DNA from 3 places in the Isoptericola sp. NPDC056573 genome. Region 3 is predicted to be linked to each of the others. Evidence: riboswitches for the same ligand, from Rfam matches in the RefSeq annotation. Region 3 holds a riboswitch; each other region holds the start of a gene.

Region 1 (3,260 bases), on a different contig from region 3:
CTCGACCCTGCCGAGCAGCGTCGTGAACCGCACGGGCCCGTCGCCGAGCTCGGCCAGCACCGTCAGCGACCACTTGTCACCCACGCGGTGGAAGAGCTCCCGGACCCTGCGCCGGTCGTCCTCGCCCGCGCACGCCGAGCCCGCCGCACCGTCCCAGGTCCCCGCGCCGTCCCAGATCTCCGCGCCGTCCCCGATCTCCGTGCTCGCCATGCTCGCTCCGTCCCGATCCGCACCCCGGGGTGCGTGACGCACTTCATGGTGCGGGTGGCCGACCGGGCATAGGGCACCGGTCACCGGAGGTTCCCGCCATCGACCACAACACGTCGGGGCGACCGAGATCGTCCCGACCCGACGGAAGGCGCACCATGACGACGATCGCGATCATCACCGGCAGCACCCGACCCGGCCGCTACAGCGAGCGCGTCGCGCGCTGGGTGCTCGACGTCGCGGGACGGCGCGACGACGCCCGCTTCGAGCTGGTCGACCTCGCCGAGCAGGACCTGCCCCACCTCGACGAGCCGGTCCCCGCCTCGGGCGGGCAGTACGCCGGCGAGCACACCCGGCGGTGGGCGGCGACCGTCGCCCCGTTCGACGGCTTCGTGTTCGTGACCCCCGAGTACAACCACTCGGTGCCAGGGGTCCTCAAGAACGCCCTCGACTACCTGTACGCCGAGTGGAACGACAAGGCGGCGGGGTTCGTCGGCTACGGCGTCCTCGGGGGCGCGCGGGCCGTGGAGCACCTGCGCCTGGTCGCGGCCGAGCTGCAGCTCGCGACGGTCCGCACGCAGGTGGCGCTGTCGTTCCACCACGACTTCCGCGAGTACCGCGAGCTCGACCCGGAGCCCCGGCAGCGCGCCGCGCTCGACGAGCTCCTGGACCAGGTGGTGGCCTGGTCGGACGCCCTCGCGCCGCTCCGCGCGGCGCGGGCGGCGGCCGCCGCGGCCTGACCGACCCGTCGGGGAGGACGCGGCGCGGTCGACGTGGACCGCACCGCGTCCGGATCGTGAGAATTCTCGGGAGCAGCCTGGCGTTCTGCGAAACGGCTGCTATACCTCCGCCCCAGGTCAAGAGCCCCAGCGCGAAGCCCCGGCTGGCTGGGCAGCAACCCCACGTCACGGCGGGGTGCTCCGGAGGATGACCAGGCCGCCGGCCGGCCCGTCCGCGGGCCGAGACGCCGCGCGGCAAGCGTGATCGACGGACTTGCGAGGTACACCCGATGACCGAACCCACCCGCCCCTCCGCCGCCTCCGTGGTGGTGGTCTCCGGCAACCCGCGCGAAGGCTCGCGCACCCTGGCCGCGGCCGAGGCCGCCGGGCGCCGCGTCGCCGAGCTGCTCGGCACCACGGACGTGGCGACGATCGAGCTCGCGGCGTTCGCGGGCGAGATCCTCACGGCCGCGCACCCGGCCGCCGACGAGGCGAAGGACCGCCTGGCGCGCGCCACGGTCGCCGTCGTCGCGACCCCCGTCTACAAGGCCTCCTACACGGGTCTGCTCAAGTCGTTCCTCGACCTCTACGGGCCGGACGGCCTGGCGGGCGTCGTGGTCGTGCCGCTCGTCGTGTCCGGCAACCCGGCGCACGCGCTCGCCGGCGAGGCGCACCTGCGGCCCGTCCTCGTGGAGCTGGGTGCCGTCGTGCCCACCCGCACCCTGACCCTCACCGAGGCGCAGCTGCCCGACCTCGGCGAGTCGCTCGACCCCTGGTTCGCCCGCTGGGCGACGCCGCTGCGGCGCGCCGCCGGCGTACCCGCCGCGCCGGCCGCCACCGCCACGACCACCACCACGACGGACGCCACCGCCGCCGAGCTGACGGGAGCCGCCCTGTGACCACGGAGCACACCCACGCGCACACCGACCTGTCCGCCCTGTCCGAGATCGAGGAGCTCCTGGCCCAGCAGGACGAGCCCCAGCTGTCCCCCGACGAGTTCAAGACGGTCTTCCGCCAGCACCCGGCAGGCGTCGCCGTCGTCGCGCTCGCGCACGAGGGCCGCCCCGTCGGGTTCACCGCCACGTCCGTGATCTCCGTGTCGGCCGCGCCGCCGCTGCTGGCGTTCTCGCTGGCGTCCACCTCCTCGTCGTGGCCCGCCGTCTCGGAGGCCAGCACGCTCGCGATCAGCTTCCTCGCCGACCACCAGGACCACCTCTCCGCCCGGTTCGCGACGAGCGGCATCGACCGCTTCGCGGACGGCGGCTGGACGGCCCTGCCCTCGGGCGAGCCCGTGATCGACGGGGCGGTCTCGTGGGTGCGGGCCCGGGTGGTGCAGCGGACGCCGGTCGGCGACAGCTACCTGGTGTCCCTGCGCGCGCTGCAGTCCGGGTCGGACGACGCCTCGCCGCTCGTCTACCTCGACCGGACCTACCACCGGCTCGGCGACGAGTCCCAGATCTGAGAGGCGGCCCCCGCACCATGACCACCCTGACCTCTCCCTTCCTCGTGGGGCTCGACGTCGACGGCGCGGGCGCGCACCCCGCGGCCGTCACGAGCACCGGGATCGCCGTGACCGAGCTCGTCTCCGCCGCACGGCTCGCCCGCACGGTGCGCCGCGCCGAGCACGCCGGCGTCACCTTCGCCACGTTCGCCGACGCCCTGCTGCCCGCGGTCGCGGGGTCGCCGTCCTCCGCGCGGCTCGACGCCGTCACGCGCGCGGCGTTCGTGTCCCGCACCACCACGGCGATCGGCCTGGTGCCCCAGGTGCCGACCACCTATCCGGAGCCGTTCCACGTGGCGGCCCAGCTCGCGTCCCTCGACATCGCGGCCTCCGGCCGGGGCGGCTGGCTCGCCGGCACGACCCGCACCCCGGAGACAGCGGCCGCCTACGGCCGCGACGACGTCGCCGACCTCGCCCGCGAGGCCCGCGACGTCGTGCAGGTCGTGCGCGACCTGTGGGACTCGTGGGAGGACGACGCCGTGATCCGCGACGTCGCCACGGGCCGCTACGTGGACCGCGACCGGCTGCACCACGTCGACTTCGTCGGCGAGAGCTTCGCCGTCAAGGGCCCGCTCATCACGCCGCGCCCGCCCCAGGGTCAGCTCGTGGTGCTCGCGGCGGCCGCCGACGTCGCGCCCTCGGTGCGCGCCGAGCCCCTGGTCGACGTCGCGCTCGTCGGCGGCACCGACGTCGCCACCGCCCGCGCGGCGGCACGCGCCGCGACGGCCGCGGGGACCGGCGGGCCCGACGGCGCCGCCCGGGCGGTGCTCGACCTGGAGGTGGTGCTCGACGCCGGCGGCCGCACCGCGACCGCCCGGCTCGCCGAGCTCGAC
Region 2 (3,260 bases), on a different contig from region 3:
TCCCTCGGGCTCGAACGGCACCCCGTAGAGGGCGGTCGCCGCCGAGTAGCCGAAGCGGTAGGGGCGGGTCAGGCGCGACTCGTTCACCCGCGGGAAGTCCTGCGGCCGGTCGTCCACCCGCTGCTGGTGGATCGTGCCCGGCCCGATCGTCCAGCGGTCCAGCATCGGGCGGATCGCGCCGGGCGCGGCGGGGTCGAACGGTCCGTCGGCCGTGATGACGTCGACCACCACCGAGTCGCCGTCGTCGTAGGCGTTCAGCGTGTGGCTGACGTGGACGGGGTCGACGTCGAACCAGCGCACCTCGCCTCCCGCCCGGGGCATGACGCCCACCCGGGTCGGGTGGTCCGGCAGCCAGCGGCACTCGAGGCCGTCGAAGCCGAGCGGCGTGTCCCAGAGCACGACGTGGCTCTCGGTGAGCGCGAAGTCGTGCATGAACGGCGTGCGGGTCATCGGGATCGAGGTGGTGCCGGTGACCGTCCCGCCGGCGTCGGTCACGATGTGCTGCACGACGTCGCGGCCCGGCATGTACGACAGCGAGTGCAGCTCCCCGGTGCGCGGGTCGTGCTTGGAGTGCGCCCCTGCCATGAACCCCTCGGGGGTGGCGCCGAGGTCGCACGACCCCAGCGTGTTCAGCTCCTCGTCCAGCTCCGCGGGCGGGAGGCCGCCTTCCGCCAGGGCGAACGTGCGCTGCGCGTGCTCGATCACGTGGACCATGGGCGCGAAGCCCGACGTCCGGACGAAGCGGTTGCGGTACCACTCGGCCCGGCCGTCGCGCAGCCGCACCCCGTGCACCATGCCCTGGCCCATGCCCCAGATGTGTACGCCGGGATCCTCCACGCCCAGGGCGTTGGGCCCGTTGCGCAGGTAGCGGCCGTTCAGCTCGGCCGGGATCCGCCCGGTGACGGGCAGGCCGTAGGCGGTGATCTCTTCGGTGACGGGCTCGAACGGCCCTTCCAGGTAGCGCATGGGTTCACCGTAGGAACGCACGCCCCCTGACCTGGACAGACGCGGGACGCTCGGCGGCTGTGCACTAGTGCAGCGGGCGCGTGCACGGCGGGACGCCCGGCCCGAGGGGGAGGCATCCGAGATATGAGACGACCACGGCATTCCTTGACTCGCGGGCCCCGGGCCGCTTCCCTGCCGCCCAGGTGACGAGCGCCAGCACCCAGGCCCGGCTCGCTGGCCAGCAACCCTTCGACGTGACGGGGTGCTCCGGGAACGACCTGACCCTGCCGCGCCCGCGGCGGGGTAAGCACGGCTCCGGTCGTCCACCGGGTCCCGGCAGCGCGCCGGGGCCGGGACGACCCGCCACGACCACGAGGAACGCCACGCGATGACCACCACCCCTCGCACCCACCGCCGCCGGACCCTCGGGCTGGCCGCGGCCGCCTCGGCCGCCGGCCTCCTGCTGGGCGCCTGCTCGAGCGGCGCCGACGCGACCGGTACCGGCGCGTCGGCCGACGCCGAGCCCGTCGCCGGCGGCGACCTGACGTTCGCCATCACGGTGGACTCGCACTGCATCGACCCGCAGCAGGTCGGCAACAACGACGCGATCGCGGCCGCCCGGCAGACCGTCGCCTCCCTGACCGCCCAGGACCCGGAGTCGGGCGAGATCCTGCCCTGGCTCGCCGAGAGCTGGGAGGTGAACGACGACGCCTCCAGCTACACGTTCCACCTGCGCGACGACGCCACCTTCGCCGACGGCACCCCGATCGACGCCGAGGCCGTCAAGACCAACTTCGACGCTATCGTCGACCTCGGCGCCGTGGCGTCGCTCGGGTCGCAGTACCTGGTCGGCTACGCGGGCACCACCGTGGTGGACGAGCACACCGTGACCGTCGACTTCGACGAGCCCAGCGCGCAGTTCCTCCAGGCCACGTCGACGTTCTCCCTCGGCCTGCTGTCGCCCGGCTCGGCGAAGCTCTCGGCCGAGGACCGGTGCGCCGGCAAGTACGTGGGCTCCGGGCCGTTCGCCGTGCAGACCTACGCCCAGGACCAGGAGATCGTCCTGGAGAAGGTCAAGGACTACGCCTGGGGCTCGGAGGCGAACGCGCACACCGGCGAGGCCTACCTCGACACCGTGACCTTCAAGGTCATCCCCGAGGCCGGCGTGCGCACCGGCTCCCTGCAGTCCGGCCAGATCGACGCCACCGCCGCGCTGAACGCCGTCGACCTGCCGCAGTTCGACGGCAACGGGTTCTGGCTGCAGTACCGCGCCAACCCGGGCGTCGTGTTCAACCTCTTCCCGAACGAGTCCAGCCCGCTGGCCGCCGACGAGGCCGTGCGCACCGCGCTCGTCAAGGGGATCGACCGCCAGCAGATCGTCGACACGGTGCTGACGCCGCAGGACCAGCCGGCCACGGGCGTGCTCTCCCACTCGACGCCGCTGTTCGAGGGCGCCGACGACCTGCTCGCCTACGACCCCGAGGGCGCGAAGAAGATCCTCGACGACGCCGGCTGGGTCGAGGGCGCCGACGGCATCCGGGAGAAGGACGGGCAGACGCTCACCACGACCGTGACGTTCTGGCAGGTGCCCGAGCCGCTCGAGCTCGTGCAGCAGCAGCTGCGCCAGATCGGCGTCGACCTGCAGCTCAAGCACGTGACCGTCGCCGAGAAGGAGGCGGCGAACGAGGCCGGCGACTTCGACTTCGACTACTACAACCTCACCCGGTCCGACGCCGACGTGCTGCGCACGATCTTCTCGGCGAACGCGCGCAACATCAACCAGCGCGACGCGGAGGAGGTCGACCAGCTCCTGGACGACTCCGCCGCGGCCACCGACCCCGAGGAGCGGAAGAAGCTCGTGGCCGAGGCGTCCAGGCTCCTCATCGAGCGCGGGCACGCCATCCCCGTCTACGAGCTGTCCACCACGATCGCCGCGAGCGACCGCGTCCAGGGCCTGACGTTCGAGGCGTCCTCGCGCCTGGACTTCTACGACGCCTGGGTCACCGACGGCGCGGGTGAGGAGTGACCGGATGACCCGCTACGTGCTGCGGCGCGCCGGGCAGGGGGTGTTCGTCCTCTGGGCGGCCTTCACCGTCGCGTTCTTCGTCCTCTACCTGCTGCCCAGCGACCCGGCCGCCCTGGTCGCGTCCGGTGGCGGCGAGGTGAACCAGGTCGACCCGGCCCAGCTGGCCGCGCTGCGGGCCGAGTACGGGCTCGACCGCCCGGTCCTCGTGCAGTACGGCGCCGCCCTGCTCGCCGCGCTGACCGGCGACTTCGGCACCTCCTACGTGAGCGGCGCACCCGCGACCACGCTC
Region 3 (3,260 bases):
GGTCGAAGTAGGAGAACGACCCCGGCACGGAGCCGTCGTCGGGGTTCAGCCCGAGCTCGACGAGGCGGCGGGCGGTCTCGCGGCGCAGCGCGCCGGCCGTGACCTCCAGGTCGACGGCGTCGGTGCGCCCGGCCCAGAACGACTCGACGGCCTTCTTGAGCTCGCGGCGACGCCCGATGCGGGGGTAGCCGAGGATCGTGCCGCCGGGAAATGCCGCGGCGGGGGTGGTGCTGGTGGTGGACATGAGCACTCCAGAGTTCGGGCTCCGCTCAGACGGCGGGAGCCTGGGTCGGGATGCTCGGTACCCACGGCCTTCTGGCCAGGTCCGCGCCGTCCGACGTGACGTCGGCCGGCGCCGGTCCGCCGAGGTGGACACCCTCGAGCAGGTCCAGAGCGGGACGGTACTTGTTGAACGTGTACACGTGGATGCCGGGGGCGCCCGCGTCGAGCACGCGCTGGGCGAGCTCGACGGCGCGCGCGGTCCCGTAGGCGTGCTGCGCCTCCGGGTCCCCCGCGGCGTCGAGCGCGTCCAGCAGGTGCCGGGGCGCGCGGACGCCGGTGAGCTCCTCGACGCGACGGAGCCGGCGCGGCTCGGTCGTGGGCAGCTGCCCCGCGAGGATCGGGATCGTCACCCCGGCCGCGCGGGCCTCGGCGACGAAGTCGGTGTAGGAGTCGGCCTCGTAGAACAGCTGCGTGATGGCGAAGCTCGCCCCCGCGTCCTGCTTCTCCTTGAGGCGCCGGACCTCCTGGGCCCGGGTGGTGCCGGCCTGCACGTTGCCGTCGACGAACGTCGCGACGGCGATCGTCATCGGGCGGGCGGCGCCGCGCAGGGCGGCCCCGGGGTCGGTCGCGCAGCGCCGCGCCTCGACCTCGCGCAGCAGGTGCACGAGCTCGATCGAGGACGCGACGCCGTCGGCGGGCGGCTCCCAGTCCGGCTGGTCCTTCGGCGGGTCGCCGCGCAGGGCGAGGAACGCGCGGGTGCCGGCGTCGAGGAAGTCGTCGATGACGGCGGACACGTCCTCGCGGTGCGCGCCCACGCAGGTCAGGTGCGCCACCGGCAGGACGGGCGTGCCCTCGAGCAGGGTCGCGACGACCTGGCGGGCGGTCGCCCGGTCACCGCCGCCCGCGCCGTACGTCACGGACATGAAGTCCGGTCGTGCGGCGACGAGCCGGCGCGCCGTCTCCCAGAACTTGGGCGCGGCGTCCGGCCGGCGCGGCGGCATGAGCTCGAACGAGACCGTCGGGCGTGCCGGCAGCGCCGGGTGAACTGCCGGCTGAGCTGCCGTGGTGGGCGAAAAGGATGCCTCTGCGACCATGCGTCACTCCATCGATCCTGGCGTGAGCACCTTCGTCCTCGGGAGGCTTCCGTCGGAGAACGGGTTGCTGCGGCGTCGTCGAGCCAGGACTCTCGGCCGCTCTGGATGGCTTGTCACGCGATCGTACGCAGCATCCGCGATACGGGCGAGGATGAGACCGCCTGCTGAGACGATCGCGGATGCCGGGCGACCGGGAACGCCCTGCTCAGGGCACCAGGGGCACCAGCACGACCTTGCCGCCGGCTTGGCCGCTCTCGACCAGGGCGTGCGCACGGGGCGCGTCGGCCAGCGGGAGCACCGCGCCGACGGTGGTCACGAGGTCGCCGCGGGCGAGGGCGTCGACGGCCTCGGCGAGCTCGCCGGCGTCGCGCTCGGACCGCCAGCTGGCCTCGACGCCGAGGTCTGCCGCGGCGTCGTCGGCGATGGTGACGATGCGCTCGGTGCCGCCGCGCAGGGTGATCGAGTCGGGCAGCACGCCCGCGCCGGTGGTGTCGAGGACGGCGTCCACGCCGTCGGGGGCGAGGGCGCGGACCCGCTCCACGAGCCCTGCGCCGTAGGTGGTGGGTGTCGCGCCGAGGGCGGCGACGCGCTCCTGGTTCCGCGGCGACGCCGTACCGATCACGCGGGCGCCGCGGCGCACGGCGAGCTGGACGGCCAGCTCGCCCACCGACCCCGAGGCGCCGTGCACGAGCAGCGTCTCGCCGGGCCGGACGTCGAGGAGGCGCAGCACGCGGGTCGCGGTCTCGGCGGCGACGGGGAGCGTGACGGCGTCGGTCGCGGCGAGCCCGGCGGGCACGCGGGCGAAGACCGACGTCCGGGCGAGCTCGGCGTACCCGCCGCCGACGGCGAAGCCCACGACGCGGTCGCCGGGCGCGACGCCGGCCACGCCGTCCCCGACCTGGTCGACGACCCCCGCCACCTCCAGGCCCGGCACGACGGGCGACGTCGGCGGCGGGCCGCCGGTCGTGCCGGCGCGGGACTTCACGTCCCAGCCGTTGACGGCCGCGGCCTCGACGCGCACGCGCACCTGGCCGGGCCCGGCCTGAGGGTCGGGGGCGTCGGCGAGATGCAGCACCTCGGGGCCGCCGTGGGACTCGAACACGATCGCGCGCACGCGCCCATCCTGACCCGGCCGGCACCGTCGCGCGCGCCGCTCAGCAGCAGCGCGAGCCGGGGTTGCGGTCCTGCTCCGCGTAGTGCTCCCGCCAGAACTCGCGCTCGCCCATCGGCGCGCGGCCGGGGTGGGCCGACCGCTCGTGCGCGACGTACGTCGCGTAGGCGTCGTCGCCCATCACCTGGCGCACGTACCAGCGGAGGCTCGCCCACCCCGCCGACGTCGCCCGGGCCAGCGCCCGGGCGACGTCGTGCACCCTGCCGGTGCGGGGCTCAGTGGTGCCCGGCACCGCTGGACTCCCGCAGGCCGGCGTCGGCCCACTCCTTCTCGATCCGCTTCTCGGTCGACGAGGCGAACAGGCCGGCCGGGGCGAACCGGCGCGACGCGACGGGCGCGTCCTCGTGGTTCTCGCCGCCGCCGGTGCGGAACGCCTTGATCGTCACGACCAGCGACGCGAGGATCACGACGATCGACAGCACCACGAACACGATCGACAGGGTGCCCTGCACGAAGGTGTTGCGGACCACGGCCTCCATGGCCGCGACGTCGGGCGCGGTGCCGAACGACGTCTCGCCGGCGGCGAGCGCGTCCTTGAACGCCCGGTGCTGCGCCCAGTACCCCACCGCGGGCACGTCCGAGAAGATCTTCTCGAACGACGCCCAGATGGTGATCAGCGCGGTGAAGGCCAGCGGCAGGGCCACGATCCACAGCCACCGCCAGTACGCGCGGCCCCGCTTCGCGACGATGGCGAGCACGACGGCGAGCGCGATCGCGGCCAGCAGCTGGTTCGCGATGCCGAACAGCGGGAAGAACGTGTTGATGCCGCCGAG

Evidence for each region. A riboswitch is a leader RNA that binds a small molecule or an ion and turns the genes downstream of it on or off. The one in region 3 is predicted to bind S-adenosylmethionine.
Region 1: another riboswitch for S-adenosylmethionine. It lies ahead of ACFQ8E_RS14075 (NADPH-dependent FMN reductase); the one in region 3 lies ahead of ACFQ8E_RS12105 (methylenetetrahydrofolate reductase).
Region 2: another riboswitch for S-adenosylmethionine. It lies ahead of ACFQ8E_RS13985 (ABC transporter substrate-binding protein); the one in region 3 lies ahead of ACFQ8E_RS12105 (methylenetetrahydrofolate reductase).

What each region holds. Positions count from the first base shown of each region.
Region 1 covers NZ_JBHTUY010000007.1:164,396-167,655, reverse strand. The annotation lists gene ACFQ8E_RS14085 (winged helix-turn-helix transcriptional regulator) at 1-210, opposite strand, end outside; gene ACFQ8E_RS14080 (NADPH-dependent FMN reductase) at 366-947, shown strand; SAM riboswitch class IV at 1,063-1,194, shown strand; gene ACFQ8E_RS14075 (NADPH-dependent FMN reductase) at 1,217-1,825, shown strand; gene ACFQ8E_RS14070 (flavin reductase family protein) at 1,822-2,388, shown strand; gene ACFQ8E_RS14065 (LLM class flavin-dependent oxidoreductase) at 2,406-3,260, shown strand, end outside.
Region 2 covers NZ_JBHTUY010000007.1:144,846-148,105, forward strand. The annotation lists gene ACFQ8E_RS13980 (carotenoid oxygenase family protein) at 1-966, opposite strand, end outside; SAM riboswitch class IV at 1,148-1,261, shown strand; gene ACFQ8E_RS13985 (ABC transporter substrate-binding protein) at 1,334-2,971, shown strand; gene ACFQ8E_RS13990 (ABC transporter permease) at 2,976-3,260, shown strand, end outside.
Region 3 covers NZ_JBHTUY010000006.1:30,365-33,624, forward strand. The annotation lists gene metE (5-methyltetrahydropteroyltriglutamate--homocysteine S-methyltransferase) at 1-244, opposite strand, end outside; gene ACFQ8E_RS12105 (methylenetetrahydrofolate reductase) at 270-1,316, opposite strand; SAM riboswitch class I at 1,322-1,428, opposite strand; gene ACFQ8E_RS12110 (NADP-dependent oxidoreductase) at 1,522-2,430, opposite strand; gene ACFQ8E_RS12115 (YbdD/YjiX family protein) at 2,471-2,719, opposite strand; gene ACFQ8E_RS12120 (carbon starvation CstA family protein) at 2,703-3,260, opposite strand, start outside.